Regions from separate parts of the Micromonospora sp. NPDC049102 genome, predicted to be linked through region 2. Evidence: riboswitches for the same ligand, from Rfam matches in the RefSeq annotation. Region 2 holds a riboswitch; each other region holds the start of a gene.
The links. A riboswitch is a leader RNA that binds a small molecule or an ion and turns the genes downstream of it on or off. The one in region 2 is predicted to bind cyclic di-AMP.
Positions count from the first base shown of each region.

Region 1: linked by a shared signal. The riboswitch ahead of ACGFH9_RS03360 (NlpC/P60 family protein) and the one ahead of ACGFH9_RS16720 (coiled-coil domain-containing protein) in region 2 are both predicted to bind cyclic di-AMP.
Region 3: linked by a shared signal. The riboswitch ahead of ACGFH9_RS17645 (C39 family peptidase) and the one ahead of ACGFH9_RS16720 (coiled-coil domain-containing protein) in region 2 are both predicted to bind cyclic di-AMP.
Region 4: linked by a shared signal. The riboswitch ahead of ACGFH9_RS06965 (transglycosylase family protein) and the one ahead of ACGFH9_RS16720 (coiled-coil domain-containing protein) in region 2 are both predicted to bind cyclic di-AMP.

Region 1 covers NZ_JBICTE010000002.1:169,694-174,555, forward strand. The annotation lists gene ACGFH9_RS03355 (N-acetylmuramoyl-L-alanine amidase) at 1-1,954, opposite strand, end outside; cyclic di-AMP (ydaO/yuaA leader) riboswitch at 2,190-2,326, shown strand; gene ACGFH9_RS03360 (NlpC/P60 family protein) at 2,339-3,379, shown strand; gene dcd (dCTP deaminase) at 3,440-4,018, opposite strand; gene ACGFH9_RS03370 (pyridoxamine 5'-phosphate oxidase family protein) at 4,096-4,653, shown strand; gene ACGFH9_RS03375 (hypothetical protein) at 4,730-4,862, opposite strand, start outside.
Region 2 covers NZ_JBICTE010000015.1:18,784-23,645, forward strand. The annotation lists gene ACGFH9_RS16710 (hypothetical protein) at 1-368, opposite strand, end outside; gene ACGFH9_RS16715 (YibE/F family protein) at 948-2,306, shown strand; cyclic di-AMP (ydaO/yuaA leader) riboswitch at 2,473-2,604, shown strand; gene ACGFH9_RS16720 (coiled-coil domain-containing protein) at 2,608-3,630, shown strand; gene ACGFH9_RS16725 (carbonic anhydrase) at 3,709-4,398, opposite strand; gene ACGFH9_RS16730 (MarR family winged helix-turn-helix transcriptional regulator) at 4,557-4,862, shown strand, end outside.
Region 3 covers NZ_JBICTE010000016.1:92,409-97,270, reverse strand. The annotation lists gene ACGFH9_RS17655 (CDP-glycerol glycerophosphotransferase family protein) at 1-564, shown strand, start outside; gene ACGFH9_RS17650 (alpha/beta fold hydrolase) at 561-1,307, opposite strand; gene ACGFH9_RS17645 (C39 family peptidase) at 1,444-2,268, opposite strand; cyclic di-AMP (ydaO/yuaA leader) riboswitch at 2,514-2,654, opposite strand; gene ACGFH9_RS17640 (hypothetical protein) at 2,939-3,709, opposite strand; gene ACGFH9_RS17635 (hypothetical protein) at 3,922-4,410, opposite strand; gene ACGFH9_RS17630 (acyltransferase family protein) at 4,597-4,862, opposite strand, start outside.
Region 4 covers NZ_JBICTE010000004.1:190,930-195,791, forward strand. The annotation lists gene ACGFH9_RS06955 (SDR family oxidoreductase) at 1-67, opposite strand, end outside; gene htpG (molecular chaperone HtpG) at 262-2,178, shown strand; cyclic di-AMP (ydaO/yuaA leader) riboswitch at 2,401-2,571, shown strand; gene ACGFH9_RS06965 (transglycosylase family protein) at 2,571-3,248, shown strand; gene ACGFH9_RS06970 (hypothetical protein) at 3,323-3,670, opposite strand; gene dinB (DNA polymerase IV) at 3,791-4,862, opposite strand, start outside.

The DNA of each region.
Region 1 (4,862 bases), on a different contig from region 2:
AGCGGGGTGCGCCCACCGGTGACGGCAGGAGCTGTACGTCGGCGAGGTCGACGTACATGATGCGATGGCCGAACTGGATCTGCACGTACCGCTTCTCGCCCCGGATCACCGTCCAGTCGCCGGGGGACGAACCGTCGAACGTGCTGGCCCGGTAGTACTCGCTCTGCAGCACGGTGCCGACGGCGTACCGCTGACCGGCGGCGAGGGTGTACTGCAGTGGCGAGATCGTCTGGTAGGGCACGCCGGCCGGGTAGGCCGCCTGCTCCGGGTACGCCCGCCCGTACACCGGGATCGTCGCCCGGCCGGGCTTCGGGGTGACGACCATCCCGACGGTCCAGGCGGCGGTCGGCGCGGATGTCGGGTTGTGGAACCAGGCCCGCTGTCCGAGGTACCAGATGGCCGTCCAGTCGCCCTGCCGACCGGCCAGCGCGTACGTCTGGCCGGCGGAGGCGCGGGCGCCGTGGTCCGACACGTCCATCGTGTCCGGGGTGCCGTCGGGACGCAGCGCGATGTCGTTGACCAGTGGCGCGTCCGCGGACGGCGCGGTGTGCAGGATCACCGACGAGGAGCCGCGCGGCGCGCACGGCGTCCCCGGGGTGACGCAGCCGGTGAACGCCGGCTGGTTGGTCGTGTAGTCGGGGTCGATCCGGACCAGCCCGGTGGCCGGGGTGCCGGTGTCCAGCCGTGGCGCGTGCAGCAGGTCGAGGTAGTGCGTCCAGTCCCAGTAGGGCCCCGGATCCCAGTGCATCCCACGCACTGTCGACGCGGTGGTGCCGGGCACGTTGTCGTGGCCGATGATGTGCTGGCGGTCCAGCGGGATGCCCAGCCGCAGCGCGAGGTGCCGGACGAGCTTCGCCGAGGTCCGGTACATCGCCTCGGTGTACCAGGTGCCCTGCGCGGCGAAGCCCTCGTGTTCCAGCCCGATCGACTTGGCGTTGACGTACCAGTTGCCGGCGTGCCAGGCGACGTCCTTGGTCCGGACGTGCTGGGCGATCTGCCCGTCCACTGAACGCAGCGAGTAGTGCCAGCTCACGTAGGTCGGGTCCTGGACGAGTTGGAGTGTGGTCGCCCAACTCGCCTCGGTGTCGTGGATGACGATGTACTCGATCCTCTGCCGGGCGGGCCGGTCGGAGAGATCGTGGTTGCCGTAGTCGCCGTCGCCGAACGCCGCGTAGGGGGCGGGGATCCACTCACAGGACACCGTGCTCGGGCATTCCAGTCCGTCCGGGCGGGCGAGTCGCCGCAGGCCCAGCCGGTCCAGCCCGGATCGCTCGGGTCGTACGGCGCGGGCCGGCAGCGTGACCCGCTGGCCGTCGTCGGTCACCCGGGTCTGGCCGGTGCCGATCGTGGTGAAGACCTCGTCGGCGAAGGCCGCCGCGGCATCGGCGCTGTCCGCGCCGGCGTAGTGGGCCACCGCGCCGTACCAGGTGGCCGGGTCGGTGCCGGCGCCGACGGGGGCGCCCACCTCCCGTTGGTACGCGGCCAGCAGCGCCGCCCCGCCCCGGATGTTCGTCGTCGCGTCGGTGCGCAGCGCCTCGGTCGTGGCCCCGGTCAGTGTGGCGGCCGCGTCCACGGTCTGCAGGGCGGCGGTGGGTGGCGCGGGGTCGGCGGCCGGGGCGGGCGTCAGAGCGCGGCGGGAGTCGTCGCCACGCGGGTCCTCTCCCGGAGCGTCGTGGTGGGCGCGTCGGGGCAGAGCGGTCACGTGCCGGGCATCGGTCAGGTGCATCGGTCCGTAGCCGCCGCTGGTGCTCGGCGTACCGGCGTTGCTGTCCCAGCGGGACTCCAGGTAGGAGACGCCGAGCAGCACGTGGATAGGTACGCCGTACTCGGTCGCCGCGGCAGCGTACTGCTGCTGGCGGTCGGCGGCGGGCGCGGCGGAGGCGGGGCCGGCGGGGAGTGGTACGGCCGCCGTGGCGGTGAGGACCGCGACGGCGAGCAGGGTCGGACGCTTCATCGAACCCCCTACATGTGAACTGGTGTCGGTGCGGTCACCTTCGCGCCGTACGGGAGTCCACGTCAATACCTTTCCATGTTTCAAAACACGCAGAAAGAAACCTTCACCTAGGCTCGGAGGCCCGCTCCAATCGGTACGGAGTGTCACGGACGCGTGGGTTGCGGATCGGTAACGGCCGTCTCTACTCTGGTCCTTTGTCGGCCCGGTAGCAGGTCTGCCCATCCCGGGCGGTAACGAACCGACACCGCCGAGTCGCTTGCGAGCGAGCCGGGGACCCACGTTCCCCTGGGGTGAATCCGCAGCCACTGCGGTAGGGCGCCCACTTCCCGCCCGAACCCGTCAGCTAACCCGGTAGGCGGTCAGGAAGAAGGAGTACGGAACCCGGTGGCCCTCCATGCCCCGCGGCCGTCGTCCGAGCGGTCGGCTCCGGCCGACGCGACGTCGATCGCGCCGCGCCCACGCTGGTCCCGCTTCACCACCGCACTCGCCGCCCTGGTCGGCGTCGCCGTCGTCCTGACGGGCAGCGCCACGGTGGCCCGTGCCGACCCGTCCGTCGCCGAGATCGAACGGCAGATCGACGCCGACTGGAACAAGCTCGAACCGATCATCGAGCGGCACAACGCCACCCGAGCCGACCTGGCCCTCAAGCGGAAGCAGGCCGACACGCTCGCCGCCCGCATCGCGCCCCTTCAGCGCCAGGTCGACGCCGCGATGAACAAGGTGAGCGCGCTGGCCGTACGGGCGTACATGGGCGAGAACCTGTCGACCGTCAACACGATGCTCGGCAGCCGCTCGCCGAGTGAGCTGGTCGGGCAACTCGAGATGCTCGACCGGTTCGCCCACAACCAGCAGCAGGACGTCCGGCAGGTCGCCGATCTCCGCGACGAGCTGGCCCGGCAGAAGGCGCCGCTGGACGAGATGGTCGCCCAGCTGACCCGGACCGAGGCACAGCTGGCGGCGAAGAAGAAGCAGATCAACGAGGAGATCGACCGGCTGCAGAAGCTGCGCCTCAAGGTGTACGGCAACGGCGGCGGCGGTCCGCTGCGTCCGGCGCCCTGCCCGGCCAGCTATCCGGGTGGCGCTGCCGGCATCGCGGTCAAGTTCGCCTGTGCCCAGATCGGCAAGCCGTACGTGTGGGGCGCCGAGGGGCCGGAGTCGTACGACTGCTCCGGGCTGATGCTGGCCGCCTGGGCGAAGGCCGGTGTGTCGCTGCCGCACAACGCCGCCGCGCAGAGCCGGGTGACCAGGAACGTCAGCAAGGGCGACCTGCGCCCCGGTGACCTGGTCCTCTACTACAGCGACATCCACCACGTCGGCATGTACGTCGGCAACGGCTGGGTGGTGCACGCCTCCCAGGCCGGGGTGCCCGTCAAGATGAAGAAGGCCGACGACGGGCCCATCCACAGCTACGGCCGTCCCGGCTGAGAGACGCGGGAAGCAGTCAGGGCCCGTCGCGATCCGCTCGCGGCGGGCCCTCGTCGTCGCCTACCGCGTCGGCCAGGCGCGCCAGCTCTGCCAGGAACGACTCGGCGTCGGCCCCCGCTGACCCTGGTAACGCGACCCGTAGACCACCGAGCCGTACGGGTGTTCGGCCGGCGAGGACAGCCGGAAGATGCAGAGCTGGCCGATCTTCATGCCCGGCCAGAGGGTGATCGGCAGGTTCGCCACGTTGGACAGCTCCAGCGTCACGTGCCCGGAGAAGCCCGGGTCGATGAACCCGGCGGTGGAGTGGGTGAGCAGGCCGAGGCGGCCCAGGCTGGACTTACCCTCCAGCCGGCCGGCGAGCTGGTCGCCGAGCGAGATCACCTCCAGTGTCGAGGCGAGCACGAACTCTCCCGGGTGCAGCACGAACGGCTCGCCGTCGGGCACCTCGACCACCGAGGTCAGGTCGTCCTGCTGCATCGCCGGGTCGATGTGGGTGTAGAGATGGTTGTTGAAGACCCGGAACAGCCGATCGAGTCGTACGTCGATGCTGGAGGGTTGGACCAGGGTGGGCTCGAACGGCTCCAGGCCCAGCGTGCCGGCCTTGATCTCGGAGACCAGGTCGCGGTCGGAGAGCAGCATCGGACCACCTTAGCGAGGTGGGCGGTGACCAGCGTGTCGAGGTCGCTCCTCGTACATTTGTTCGATAGAATGCCCGCATGGCTTCCTGGTCCGATTTCGCCGCCGACGAGCCCCGCCTCGCCGATGGGATTCGCGTTCTCCTGCAGCAGTACGGGCCGGGCTTCGGCTACCTGGCCACGGTCCGCGCCGACGGTGGGCCCCGGGTCCACCCGGTCTCCCCGGTCATCACCGACGAGGGTCTCTTCTGCTTCATCATCGACTCGCCGAAGCGCCGCGACCTCGAACGGGACGGGCGGTACGCGCTGCACTCGTTCCCTCCGGAGGAGAGCGACGACGAGGCGTACGTGGCGGGCCGCGCCTGGCCGATCACCGATCCGGTCCGGGTGGCCCGGCTGGCGCAGAGCTCCCGTGCCGAGCCGCAGGTCGACTGGCGGCTGTTCGAGTTCACAGTCGACGTGGCGATGTTGACCCGTCGCGAGCAGCACGCCGCAGGCGTTCCCGGCGTCACCCCGAGTCGTCCGGCCGTGCGGGTCTGGCTGGATCCGCAAGCCCCGCCCGCACCGGCCGCGCCTGTCGCCGTACCGCAGACGCGCTCGACCCGGCGCAACCGTGACGTCCAGTGCACGGCCGCCTGACCACGGCCCGATCCGGCACAAACGCCGGTGCCGGCTCCGTCGTGACGGAGCCGGCACCTGGTGTACGCGAGGAGAGCTACGCCGCGCGGTACGCGTTCCACGCGGTCAGCATGCGGCTCGCCTGCCCGGGGGTGAACTGGTACATGCACGAGTCGTAGGTGTAGGCCATGAAGTTGGTGCGCAGCGACGACTTCATCGACCGCTCGGCG
Region 2 (4,862 bases):
ACCCGGCGCAGCAACTGGGCGTTGAGCGCCACCACGACGCCGGCGGCCCGCAGCTCGGCGATGGCCTGCCGGGCCTCGGGACGTACCTCGTCGGTCAGCGCGAACGCGCCGAGCACGGTGGCCGGCAGCCGCAGGAGGTACAGCACCACGGCACCGCGTGCCGACCAGCGCCCGGTCGCCTCCCGCAGCTCGTCCGGCAGCGGTCCACCCGCTCGCGCAGCAGGGCCGGTCCGCCCACCGCGTACTCCGTACCGTCGATGGTGGCCCGCACCCCGCACCCCGCAGCCCGGCAGCGACCGCGCCGGGCCACCCGGCCCGGCCGCCGCCACGATCGCCGGCCAGCGGATGCTCGCTGTCGGACTCCACACCGGCGGCTGTCCGCAACGCCTCGTCCCGCCCCACGCCAGGACTCGTCACCAGGTCGGTGACCGCATGCTCACCCCGGGTCAGAGTGCCGGTCTTGCCGAAGAGCACCGCGTCAACGGTCCGCATGCGCTCCAACGCCACCCGGTCCTTGACCAGGATGCCGCCCCGCGCCGCCAGCGCCGTCGAGAGCCGGGTCGTGCCCGGCGTGCCGCTCGGCGTGCCGGCGGTGATCGGGCGGCTCAGGGTCGGGTGGTGGCGCGGGCATGACTCCACCATCCCGCCCCCCCCCGCCGGGGCGGTGTCAGCGGTTCGACCGTCCGACACTCCGCCACGACCTGCGACACCCAGGCGCGCTGGTTAGCATCTTGCGACGATGAGCCCTCCGATCCCGCCGAACAGTCGGGCACCGGTGCCGCCCCGGTCGCGCGCCGCTGTCCACCAACCGGGCCCACCGGTCACGGTCCGTGACCGTCGAATCGTCAGTCCACGAATTGCGGCGCTCGGCACCGCGTTCGTCCGGCGGAGCTGAACCGGACGGCCCGCCGGCACGTACCCCGCACCGGATCGTTGGGAGTCTCGCATTGGGTTCCGACCACAGCCATTCCGCTCGGCCCGCCCCGCCCCGGGTACGACGGATCCTCGTCGCGATGGTGGTGCCGCTCTTCGTGGCCACCGTCGTGGCCGCGCTGGTGCTGTGGCCGCGAGACGGCGCACCGTCGAACGGTGGCGGCACCGACGTGCCCCGCCACCACGGCACGGTGACCCGGGTGGTGACCGAACCGTGCCCGCCCTCGGCCAGCCCGGAGGGCACGCCGGCCAGCGGACCGTGCGGCACCGTGGACGTGCTCGTCGAGGACGGGCCGGGCGCCGGCCGGCAGGTGAGCACGCCCATCCCCGCCGGGCCCGGCGCACCGCGCGTCGAGGTCGGCGACGAGATCATCCTGGTCAAGCTGACCGATCCGACCGATCCCGCCGCCAGCACCTGGAACATCGCCGAGCACCAGCGCGGAACCCCGCTGGTGTGGCTCGTGGTGGTCTTCGCCGCCGCCATCGTCGCGTTCGGCCGGTGGCGGGGTCTGGCCGCGCTCGCCGGACTGGCCGCCAGCTTCGCCATCCTGCTCACCTTCGTGTTGCCCGCCATCGGCGCCGGCCGGTCACCGCTGCTGGTGGCGGTGGTCGGCGCCGCCCTGATCATGTTCGTGGTGCTCTACCTGACACACGGAGTGACCGCACAGACGTCGGTCGCGGTGCTCGGCACCCTGGGCAGCCTGGTGCTCACCGGCGTGCTGGCGACCATCGCCACGGCCGCCACCCAGCTCACCGGCTTCGGCAGCGAGGACGCCACCACGCTCTCGATGTTCCAGGCCGATGTGGACCTACGCGGCCTGCTGCTCGCCGGGATCATCATCGGCTCGCTCGGGGTACTCGACGACGTGACCGTCACCCAGGCCGCCACCGTCACCGAGTTGGCCAACGCCAACCCCGGGCTGAGCCGGCTCCAGCTCTACCGGGCGGCCACCCGGGTCGGTCGGGCGCACATCGCCTCCACGGTCAACACCATCGTCCTGGCGTACGCGGGCGCGTCACTGCCGCTGCTGCTCCTGCTCACCGCCGACACACGCCCGATCGGGCAGATCCTGACCAGCGAGTTCCTCGCACAGGAGATCGTCCGCAGCGCGGTCGCCACACTCGGCCTGATCGCCGCCGTACCCCTCACCACCGGGCTGGCCGCGGTCGTGACCGCGGCCGGCTCGACGGGCACGTCCGACGCGGACGCCCCGCCACCGCGCCCCCGCACGGACCGCGCGGAGGCGCTGGCCGCTCTCAGTTCACCGCCAGCGGGTCGGGCCGACGGGTCCGATCCGCAGCGGAACGCACCCCCATCCACCGCCACCACCGGGTGGCCAGAGCCGAACAGGAGCACGGATACGGCATGGTGACACTCCTCAGCGTGACCGGATCGGGCACCCGCCCTGAGAACCGCGTCACTGGTCACTCAACGCCATGGCGAAATGACGCTTTTAGTCTGCATCAGGACGTAGCTCAGGTGGTGGAGTCTCGGGTAACCTCGCTGCCGGTCACCGACGAAGGCGCGCAGCGGCGCCTGCGGTGCCACCGCCCAATCGCCAACCGGCGAGCCGGGGACCCAGGTACGTGGGGTGAATCCGCGACAGCGGTAGGGGCCACTTCCGCCCCGAACCCGTCAGCTAACCCGGTCGGCGGTCGACGGAAGGGAAGATTGTGACGGCACCCCTACGCCGCTGGTTGACGCCCGTGGTGGCCGTGTTCGCCGCGCTGACCGTGCTCGCCGGGCCCCTCCCGGCCCACGCCGCCCCGACGACCCCCACACCGTCCGGGCACGAGGAGGACGGCGACGAGCCCAAGCTGCTCAACGACGTCATCGAGCAGACCAACCGGGACTACGTGGCGGCCAAGTCCAAGCTGGCCAAGTCCAAGAAGCGGCAGGTCGAGCTGGCGGCCGAGGTCGACCGGGCCAAGGCCGACCTGGCGGCGCTGGCCCCGCAGGTCGGGCAGATCGCCGCCCAGTCGTACCGGACCGGGCGCGTCGGCGCGATCGCGATGCTGCTGGAGAGCGACGCTCCGGACTCGTTCGTCCAGCGGGCCGCGGCACTCGACGAGATGAACATGGTCAACGAGAAGAAGCTCGCCGAGGTCAACGCCGTGAAGGCCCGCGCCGAGCAGGCCAAGCTGGCCCTCGACGCGGAGGTGCGGGAGCAGCAGAAGCAGACCGCCCTGATGGCGAAGGACAAGCGCGACGCGGACAAGGCGCTCGCGCTGGTCGGCGGCCAGGGCTTCACCGGCGGCCTGGTCGACGCCATCTCGCCGGTCGCCCGGATCGGCCCGGGTCGCACCGCCGACGGCGAGTGGAAGGCGCAGTCGTGCAGCGAGGACGACCCGACCACCTCGGGCTGCATCACGCCGCGCACGCTGCACGCGTACAAGGAGGTCAAGCGGGCCGGGTTCAACCGGTTCGTGGGCTGCCACCGCAACGGTGGACCGTACGAGCACCCGAAGGGCCGCGCCTGTGACTGGTCGTTGCAGAAGAGCGGCTTCAGCCCGTGGCACAACAACGACACCCGCATGTACGGCAACAACGTGGCCGCGTTCCTCATCCGCAACGCCGACCGGCTCGGCATCTACTACGTGATCTGGAACCGGCAGATCTGGATGCCGGCGACCGGCTGGAAGTCGTACAGCGGGCCGTCGAACCACACCGACCACGTACACATGTCGTTGCTCTGACCCGGTGATCAGCAGTCCGAGGGCCGTCCCGCGTCCAGCGGGGCGGCCCTCGGGCGTGTTCGGTGCGGACCGGCATCGTCAGGCGTCGGTCGTCGCGGCCTCGGCCGGTACGGGGGTCACGGGCCGCACCACTCCGGCCGCGAGCCGGTACGACATCCCCACCACCGCGCACCGCCCCCGCGCCACCTCGCCGGCCAGCACGGGGGACTGCTCGAGCAGTGTCTCGACGGTCTGTGCGATGTGGATGTCGACGATGCCGTCGATGTCGTCCACGCCCTCGGCGGTGGCGCGCCGCAGGCTGGGCAGCACGGCGTCGACCACCGCGGGAAGGTGCCCCGGGGGCGCGATGCCGGTGGCGGCGGACTCGCGGGCCGCCTGCACGGCGCCGCACGAGTCGTGACCGAGCACCACCACGAGCGGGGTGCCGAGCACGGTCACGGCGTACTCCACGCTGCCCAGCACCTCCGGCCCGGTGGTGTGCCCGGCCGTACGGACGACGAAGAGATCACCCAGGCCCCGGTCGAAGATGATCTCGGCGGCCAGCCGGGAGTCGGAGCAGCCGACGATCACCGCGAACGGGTGCTGCCCGTCCGCCACGGCGGCCCGGTGTCCGGCGTCCTGGTTGGGGTGGCGCGGCGCTCCACCGACGAAGCGAAGGTTGCCGGCGGCCAGCTCGGCGTACGCTCGGGCCGGCTCGGTCGTGACCGACGATCGATCGACGGCCCGCTGTGCGCCCGGCTGCCCGCCAGGCGTACCGGAACGGCTCATCCCCGCACCTCGTTTCCACGCGTTTGACCTGCTCAACGGGCTTTGCAGCCGGGCCGGCGGTGGGCACTGGCTCGCGCTCAACGGTCACACGCACCGCAAGATGCGTCAAGATATGCGTGATTTAGATTTCATACGTTGACCGGAGAGGCGGCCCCACGATGGCGAGCACGGCGGCCGGCGGCGGCCGGAACTGGACATTCCTCACCAACCACGGGCATGTGCTGCTCGCCATCGCCCGCGACCCCACCGCGCGACTGCGCGACGTGGCGGCGGAGGTGGGCGTCACCGAGCGGGCCGCCCAGGCCATCGTCGCCGACCTGGAGGCCGGCGGTTACCTGCACCGCACCCGGGTGGGGCGTCGTAACGAGTACACCCTGAACCCGGCCGGGCGGTTCCGGCACCCCGCCGAGGCCGAGGTGCAGGTCGGCGACCTGCTCGCCCTGTTCGCCGAAACCCCCGCCGGC
Region 3 (4,862 bases), on a different contig from region 2:
TACTGCTCGCTGCCGGTGGCCGAGGCGCTGCTGCGGAGGCTGGTGGAGCGCGGCGCGACGGTGATCCTGCGGGCGCACCCGTACACCGCGCAGAACCCGACGTCGGCCCGGCACCTGAGCCGGCTCACCGAGCTGCTGGCCGCCGACCGGGCGCGCAGCGGGCGGCAGCACGTCACCGGGGCGGCCGCCCGGGAGCTCAGCCTGACCGAGTGCGTCAACCGCTCGGACGCGCTGATCTCCGACGTCTCCGGGGTGATCTCGGACTACCTCTACTCCGGCAAGCCGTACGCGGTCACCGACATGGGCGACGAGGGTGACCGGTTCACCGAGCGCTTTCCACTGGCCGGGTCGGGCTACGTGCTGCGGCGCGACATGTCCAACGTGGACGCCGTACTCACGGCCCTGCTGGACACCGACCCGCTGGCCGACGCACGCTGGGTCACCCGCCGCCGCTACCTGGGCGACTTCCCGGCCGAGTCGTACGCCGAGGGTTTCCTGACCGCGGCTCGCCGGGAGCTGACGTCGGCGCGGGAACTGCCCGCGCCCGCACCCGCACCCGCCTAGCGGTACGGCTCCAGCAGCTCCAGCACCGCCGCCGGGTCCTCCAGATGGGCGTTGTGCCCGAGGCCGGGCAGCGTGACGACCGGCACCGCGTACTCCTTGAGCTGCGCGTCGGTGACCATCGGGTCGTGCTCCCCGCGCGCCAGCACCACCGGCACGTCGGTGGCGGCCAACAGCGCGGCCAGGTCGGGCTCGCCGACGGCGAACGCGCTCGTGTCCATCGCGAGCCGCCAGCGGCCGTCGACCTGACGCAGGCCGGCGTCCACCATCGGGTGGTCCGGTGCGACGAGACCGGCGAGGCCGGCGACCCGCAGGTAGCGGCGGGCGGCCTCGGTGCGGGTCGCGTACCAGCCCACCGGACGGGCCGCCAGCTCCGCCGCACGGGTCAGCTCCGTGGGTGACCAGACCGCCTTGATACCCAGCCCCACCACCGCGTCCACCGGCAGTCCGGCGGCGCGGGCCGCCAGCGCCACGCCGACCACACCACCGAGCGAGTGCCCGAGGACGACGATGCGGTCGTCGGGGGTCAGGCCCTGCGCGACCCGCTGGGCGAAACCCTCGAAGGAGTACGACGGCAGTGGCGCCGACCAGCCGTGGCCGGCGAGGTCGGGTGCCGACCATCGCCCGGGCCAGTGCTGTTCCAGAAGTGGTGCCCAGGGCAGCCACACGTCACCTGTCGCCCCCATGCCGTGCAGCAGCAACAGGATCGGCTCACGGCCGGCTTGACCACCCGGTTCTTCCGCCACGGCCGCAGTCTCCCACGGTTCGCCGCCCGGTACGAGAGCCGTTCAGCGGCGGTCGCCGCCCGGCAACGCAGACGCCGCGGGCGCCGGCCCCTCGTGGGGACGCGGCGCCCGCGGCGTCGTGGGGTGTCCGCCTGGATCAGGCGGAGTAGCCCCGGCTGGTGATCCAGTTGGCCAGGTCGATCGTGGTGACCCAGTACGCCGGGTCGGCCGGGTTCGCCGAGTCGGCGATCCGCACGGTCCGGCCGTTGTCCTTGTAGCCCACGACGGCGATGTAGTGCCCGCCGCCGTAGGAGTGCCAACCGCCGTCGGTGTCGGTGGCGTCGCCGACGACGTTGGCCACCACGCCCCGGCCGTCGGTGATGGCCCTGACGACGTCGGCCGCAAGGCGATCGATCTGTGCCGGGCTGGGCGCGCTCTCGAACATGCGGGTGCGGTACGGGGAGCCCTTCACCTCGGCGTTGAGCACCCGGGTGGTGTCCTCAGCCGAGTTGGTGCCCATCTCGGTGGTGCCCAGTTCGGCACCCAACTCCTCCTGCGTACGGTCGATGCCGCTGGAGCTCAGGGCGTTGCGGGTGGCCGCCGGGCCGCAGTTGTAGTACGTGTTCTGCGCCTCGTAGTCGTAGTCGAGCACCTTGGTCGCGGGCGGCTTCGGCGGCGTCGGCTTACGGGTGAGGTCCGGGTTGCTCGTGGCCTTCGCGGCGGGCGACGCGGCACTGGTGGCCGGGGCGGCGGTGCTCGGCGACGGGGCCACGGACCGAACCTCGCCACGGGAGGCGACGGTGTCATTGCGCATCTCGGCGACCGTGGTCGGCGTGTGCCGGCCGGCCGGGGCGTCGGCGGCACCGGCGACCAGGGCGCCGGTGGTGGTGGCGAGCGCGAGGGCCGCGGCGGAGGCGGCGACGATCTGGTACGGGCGCTCGGTCGCGAGACGACGGAGCTGGCGCTTCAGGGTGTGCTTCACGAGGTCCTCCACGGTTCGGGGGGTGAGCGGCACACCGGGGCTCGGCCGGTATCCGGGCAGGCGCCAGCGCGCGGGCCGTGGCCCGCGGATGGTGGACCGCTCAGGGGAGCGCCCGGCACGGCCGGGCGGGAAAGGCGGTGACCCGGGGGGTCAGCTCACCGTCACGAGGCGGATGAGCGGGGACACCGCGACGCCGTGGAGGCGGGGGAACAACTGTGGGGTCGAGGGGTGCTGCACGAGGATGGAACTCCTTCCGTCACCGCCTACCGGGTTAGCTGACGGATTCGGGCGGGAAGATCGCCCTACCGCGGGCCGTGGCTCGCGGATTCACCCCGGACTTACTGTGGGTCCCCGGTTCGTTGATCACGATTGAGCGGGTCGGCGCGGCGTCGCCTCCTGCGATCGGTTACCGCACCGGACGCGACGACAGTACTGGCCAGTTGACACTCCGCCAAGCCGCGCCCACCTGCGTAAACATCGATTATCCCCGCAATTTCTGCGCGTTTTGCCGCTGACGTGACTCGATGGGACAACCGGTTCCGCCGGGACCTGTGGGCGACAACCGGACAGGCCGCCGACAACGCCGCCGTTATGCCCGGAACAATGGCCCCCGATGATGCCGGTCGCCCGATTCCGCCGCCGGTGGCGCGCCTCACATAACGGATCGGGCTCAACCCGCCCGAGCCGGACGCCAGCGCGCCACGACTGCCGTACGGGACGCCCGCGCCGCCGTGCGCCGTGAGCGCGCCGGGCCCGGCCGCGACCGCACCGCCGCCGCGTACGCCTCCTCGGCGAGGATGCGCGCCGACTCTGCGGCCACCTCCGCGTCCCGCCAGGCTGACCGCTCCCGCTCCACGGCCCCCCGGTGCTCCGCCAGCCTCGCGTCACGGATCGCCCGGACGAGCAGCACCTCCTGCTCCACCGGGTGTCGGCGGGGATCCCAGCCACGCCGGTGCCCGAACACGTCACCGAGTTGCGCCATGGTCAGCTCCCCGCGCCAGTACGCCGCCATCGCGGCTCGGTGCAGATAGCGCTCCCGGGCCGCGTACTCGCCGGGGGTGTGCGGGGTCCGGGGAGTCGGCAACGCCCCTGCGGTGGCCACCCGGCGGGCCGCGGTGTCCGCCTCGTCGTACGCCGTCCACGCCTGCTGCGCCTCGTCCTGAGCGACCAGCCAGTCTGCGCGACGGCGTCGGGCGGTCCGCGCCGCTCGGGCGGCGGCAACGGCCACCTCCTCGGCGTACCGGCGCAGGTCGGCGATCTCCGCGGCGGCCAGCTCGCGGGCGGTGGGTGTCGGTGGCGTCGGGTCGGCCGCCGGCGACTCCCGTTCCGGGCGGGCCACCAGTACGGCGAGGACCGTCAGCGCCAGCAGGAACAGGGCCGACCAGATGGCGGCGGCCTGTGGCACCTCGGTCAGGAACTGGTAGAAGACGACGGTTTCCATGGTCGGCTCCTCGGCATGCGCACGTCAGCGATGGGATGCCGCACGGCGAGGGTGCGGGCGGTGTGTCGTCAGGTGCGGTGGTGGGGCGCTCACGTCGTCGGCAGGCCTGTGGGCCCAATGGTCGGCGTGGGGGTCCGGTGGCCGGTTAGGGACCGGCGTCTGGCATACGACTCGGCGCTCGCCGGACGGGGTGACGCCCCGCCTGTGACCCGCTAGGCCGGCGGCGCTCGGGAGGCTCGGCTGGCCGGGCCGGCGGCTCGGAGCGAGGGCTCAGCGTCCGTGCGGGCCTGGTTGCCGGCCACCGGTGGGCCTGGCAGGACGGCCAAGGCATCCTTCAGCGCAGGCTGCGGGTCGACGGACCGCGCCGGCCCGGCGTCGGCCGGTGCCCCAGCGACCGGGTCCCCGCCGGCGTGCTGGGCAGCGGCCCGGCCGGAGAGAGCCGGGCGGGCGGCCCAGCCGGCGACGGCACGGTCGGCGACGGCACGGTCGGTGAGGATCGTGGAGAGGGCCGCGGTCGACGGTCCGAGCGGCTCCGCGAGGGCGAGCGACCAGAGGGTGGGCGGCGGGGCCGCTGCGGTCGATGCCGGTAGCAGCGCCGGGGCCGCACCCAGGGCGAGCGACAGCACGGCAAGGCTGGTCAGCACCCGCGCCGTCCAGCACGCCACCCACCACAGGGGACAGGTGAGCGCGACCGGGAGCACGTCCTCACGCTACCGTCGGGGACCGCCCGGGCGCATCGGCGACGGGCGTGTCGGCCCGCGCCGCGCCGACCCCTCCGACCAGCGTGGACATGGTGGCGAGAGAGCAGGCTCTGGTGGGTGCCACCGCGCCCGGACAAGATCGTGCTCGATCGTTGATGTAGTGGCCTCAGTCGGCTGACGAGCCCACTACGACCGGGATCGAAGGCGATCTTGCGCGGGCGCGCGGGCGGATTCGCCGGGGACGTCGGGGTCGACGCCTCCGGTCTCCGGGGCGCGCTGGTGGGGGACGATCGGCGCTCGACGAGTACGACGCGGCGCGAGCCGGCGCATCATCGGCGTCTCGACGTAGCGGTGCAACAACCCGGCGAGCACCAGGTTCACGAGCAGGAACCCGAGCACCACCGCGGGCCCCTGCCAGCCCCGGAAGCCGGTTCCCCAGTCGCCGCTGAGCC
Region 4 (4,862 bases), on a different contig from region 2:
CGGCCAGGTGCCGGCCGAAACCCCGGTTGGCGCCGGTGACGAGGGCGGTGCTTCCAGCGATCTTCATGGGGTTGCTCCAGGTTCGTGGCGGGGCGTGTCGCACGGAACGCTATCCGGCTGGCTTCTGTTAGGCAAAGTCAGCTAGGTCGCGCGCCGGGCGCACGGGAATCGGGAATACGACCCGGAGGCGCACGCGTGTACGCCGGTGGCGGCTCGTATCCTTTGCGCGAACCTCCGCACGAGCCGAGAAGGGGAGACGGTGTGAGCAACCAGGCCGAGACGTTGGAGTTCCAGGCCGAGGCGCGTCAGCTCCTGCAGCTGGTCGTCCACTCGATCTACTCGAACAAGGACGTCTTCCTGCGGGAACTCATCTCGAACGCGTCCGACGCCCTGGACAAGCTGCGGCTGGCGACGCTCGTCGACAAGGATCTCGTCGCCGACACCGACGACCTCCACGTCGCCATCGAGGTCGACCGGGACGCCCGCACGCTGACCGTGCGGGACAACGGCGTCGGGATGAACCGCGACGAGGTGGTCCGGCTGATCGGCACCATCGCCAAGTCCGGCACCGCCGAGCTGCTTCGCCAGCTGCGCGAGTCCGCCGACGCCCGCGCCTCGCAGGAGCTGATCGGGCAGTTCGGCGTCGGCTTCTACGCCGCGTTCATGGTCGCCGACCGGGTCACCCTGCTGACCCGCAAGGCAGGCGAGACCGGCGGCACCCGCTGGGAGTCCGCCGGCGAGGGCACCTACTCCGTCGAGGCCGTCGACGACGCGCCGCAGGGCACCTCGGTGACCCTGCACCTCAAGCCGGCCGACACCGAGGACAACCTGCACGATTACACCGCCGAGTGGACGGTCCGCGAGATCGTCAAGCGCTACTCCGACTTCATCGCCTGGCCGATCCGGATGACCGTCGAACGTGCGGGCGCCGAGGGCGAGGCGGCCACCAGCGAGGTGCAGACCCTCAACTCGATGAAGGCGCTCTGGGCGCGCCCCCGCGACGAGGTCGACGCCGCCGAGTACAACGAGTTCTACAAGCACGTCAGCCACGACTGGGCGGACCCGCTCGAGGTCGTGCACATGAAGGGCGAGGGCACCTTCGAGTACGAGGCGCTGCTGTTCCTGCCCAGCCACGCCCCACTCGACATGTTCTCCCCGCAGGGCCGCCGCGGCGTCCAGCTCTACGTCAAGCGCGTGTTCATCATGGACGACTGCGAGGCGCTGGTCCCGACATACCTGCGCTTCGTCAAGGGCGTCGTCGACGCGCACGACCTGTCGCTGAACATCTCCCGCGAGATCCTCCAGCAGGACCGGCAGATCCAGATCGTCCGCCGCCGCCTGGTCCGTAAGGTGCTCGCCACGGTCAAGGACCTGAAGGCCAACCACCCCGAGCGCTACCGCACCTTCTGGACCGAGTTCGGCGCGGTGGTCAAGGAGGGGTTGCTCGACGACACCGACAACCGCGACACCCTGCTGGAGATCCTGTCGGTCGCCTCCACCCACGACGCGGCGGAGCCCACCGACCTGGCCGGCTACGTCTCGCGGATGAAGGACGGCCAGACCGACATCTGGTACGCCACCGGCGACTCCCGGGCCACCATCGAGAACTCCCCGCACCTGGAGGCGTTCCGGGCCAAGGGTCACGAGGTGCTGCTGCTCACCGACCCGGTCGACGAGGTGTGGGTCGAGCGGGTCGGCGAGTACGACGGCCGGCCGCTGCGCTCGATCGCCAAGGGCCAGGTCGACCTGGACACCGACGAGGAGAAGCAGCAGGCCGAGGCCGAGCGCGAGCAGCAGCGGCAGGAGTTCGGCGCGCTGGTGCAGTGGCTCGGCACGACCCTCGCCGACAGTGTCCGGGAGGTCCGGCTGTCGTCGCGGCTGACCACCTCACCGGCCTGTGTGGTGGGCGACGCGCACGACCTCACGCCGACGCTGGAGAAGATGTACCGGGCGATGGGGCACGAGGTCCCCACGACCAAGCGGATCCTGGAGATCAATCCTGGTCACCCGCTGGTCACCGGGCTGCGCAAGGCCCACGAGCAGGGCGACTCCTCGGAGGCGCTGACCGAGACCGCCGAGCTGCTGTACGGCCTGGCGGTCCTCGCCGAGGGCGGTGAGCTGGCCGATCCGGCCCGCTTCACCCGTACGCTCGCGGACCGGCTGGCGCGCACCCTCTGATCACCCCCGGCCGGCGGACCCCGATCCGGGGGTCCGTCGGCCGGTTGGCAGGTGGACGTCGGACCTGATCGGAAACGGTCCATCATGGTCGGTGCACAGGTGGACGTCGTCCGCAACCGCTGGCCGGGACGCCCCGCGTGGGCCGGTGAACAACTTCACAAGCGGTGGGCGACCGTCACCGACCGTGCCTACCGTCGGTCGGGTCCACCACCGTGGACGCCGCGACCGGCAACGCCAAATCCTGCCCCCGGTCGTCGGAAACAGAACCCGGGCAGGAGCGGGGGACCCAACGTTCCTCGGTGCATGTCACCTCGGGGTGAAGCCGCCACCGTGCGGCCGGGCTCCTCGGCCCGAACCCGACAGCTCACCTCGCCGGCGTGGAGGAACGAACCATGACGTCTGCGTACACCCCCCGTCATCGACGGGTCACCACCCGCCGCGTCGCCGTCGGCACCCTGGCCGTCGGCGCGGTCACCGGCGCCGTCGCCCTCTTCGGCCCGGCGGCTCCGGCCCAGGCCGGCGTCAACTGGGACGCGGTCGCCCAGTGCGAGTCCGGCGGCAACTGGAAGATCAACACCGGCAACGGCTACTACGGCGGGTTGCAGTTCTCCCAGGGCACCTGGGCCGGCTACGGCGGCACGAAGTACGCCGCCCGCGCCGACCTGGCCAGCCGCGGGGAGCAGATCGCGATCGCCGAGAAGGTGCTCGACGGGCAGGGCATCGGCGCGTGGCCGACCTGCGGCCGCAAGGGCGGCTCGTCGGGCGGCTCCGCCACGAAGTCGACCACGTCCACCGCGAAGCCCTCGACAAAGTCGTCCACCGGCTCGTCGAAGTCCACCGCCGGCAAGGAGCGGTCGTCGCGGGGCGACCAGCCGGCGACCCGTAGTCACGAGCGGACCGCCCCGGCGGCCAGCGGCGACACGTACGTGGTCAAGCCGGGCGACACCCTGTCGGAGATCGCCGAGCGGCACCGCCAGGCCGGCGGTTGGCAGGCCCTGTACGAGCGCAACCGGCAGCTGGTCGGCGCCGACCCGGGGCTGATTCTCCCGGGCCAGCGACTCGCTCTCTGACGCTCGACAGACGAACGCTCGGCCGGGTCACCGGCCGAGCGTTCGTTCGTCTGCTGGTCTCCGCGCGGTACGCGTCACGCTGCCGAGGCGGCCTTCCTGGGCTCACGGCGCGCCGCCGCCTCGCCGTTCCAGCCCCAGCGCGGTGCCGGCGCGGCCGCCCAGCCGGTGCCGGCGGCGTCACCGTCGACGGTCATCTCGGCCGAGTCGGGGGTGCTGCGGGCCAGCCGCACCGACTGCTCGGCGCTCGTGCGGGCCGCGCACGGCCAGGCCTGGCCGGCGCACTGGAGATTGCGGCAGTGCCCCTCGTCGTCGGGCTCGTGGGCCTCGAGCACGTCGACCGCGAGCTGCCAGAGCAGCGGGTCGGTCACGTCGTGCGGGCGTTCGGCGCGGCGGCTCGATCGGTTGCTGGTGTCGTCGGACATGTGCCCCCCTCGTCAGGCTGTACCCCACAAGGGTCACCCGTCGGCCGCCGGCTAAACCGCCGACCTGCTGTGATGTGTCTCCTGTCGCAACTGGGCGCGTGGACACCGCACGCAGATCGGTCAATCCGGCAGCAGCGGTATCTCGACACCCGGCTCCCGGCCGAGCAGGACCGCACGGGTGAGCGCCGTCGAGCCGAACCGGTCGCGGACCGCGTCGACCGCGGCGTCCAACTGTGCGCCCGGGTCGCGGTGGAACGGCAACTCCGGCTGGACCGGACTATCGTCCAGGTTGCCCACCGACACACCGATCAGCGTGACACCACGACCGTCGATCTCGGACCGGGCCGCCCGCAGCAACGCGCGCGCCGCGGCGAGCAGCGGCGTCGTGTCCGCGGTCGCCTTGCCGATGGTGTGCGAGCGGGTCGCCCGGCTGTAGTCGCCGAAGCGCAACCGCAGCACCACGGTGCGACCGGACCGCCCGGCCGCGCGCATCCGGCGGGTGACCCGGTCGACCAGACCGGCGAGGATGGCGTCCAGTTCCGCCGGGGCGTGCGGAGTACGACTCAACGCGTGTTGGGCACCCATCGAGCCGCGTCGGCGACCGACCTGCACCGCGCGTGGGTCACGGTTGTGTGCCAGCGAGTGCAGGTGCCGACCGGCACCGGACCCGAGCAGCGACACCAGCGCGGCCTCACCGAGCCGGGCCACGTCGCCGACGGTACGGATCCGGTGCTCCCGCAGCTTCGCGGAGGTGACCGGGCCGACGCCCCACAACCGTTCGACCGGGAGGGGGTGCAGGAACGCCACCTCGGCATCCGGTGCGACCACCAGCAGGCCGTCCGGTTTCGCCACCCCGCTGGCCACCTTGGCCAGGAACTTCGTGCGGGCCACACCCACCGTGATCGGAAGGTGGACCCGTTCACGGACCTCCTGACGCAGTCGCGCCGCGATGTCGGCCGGTGACCCGGCCAACCGCCGCAGGCCGCCCACGTCCAGGAACGCCTCGTCGATGGAGATCCCCTCGACCAGCGGAGTGGTCTGCCGGAAGACCTCGAAGACCGCGCGGCTCGCCGCCGTGTACGCCGACATCCGAGGCGGCACCACGATCGCGTCCGGACACAGCCGGCGTGCCTGCTGGCCGCCCATCGCGCTGCGGACGCCCCGCGCCTTCGCCTCGTAGCTGGCCGCGAGG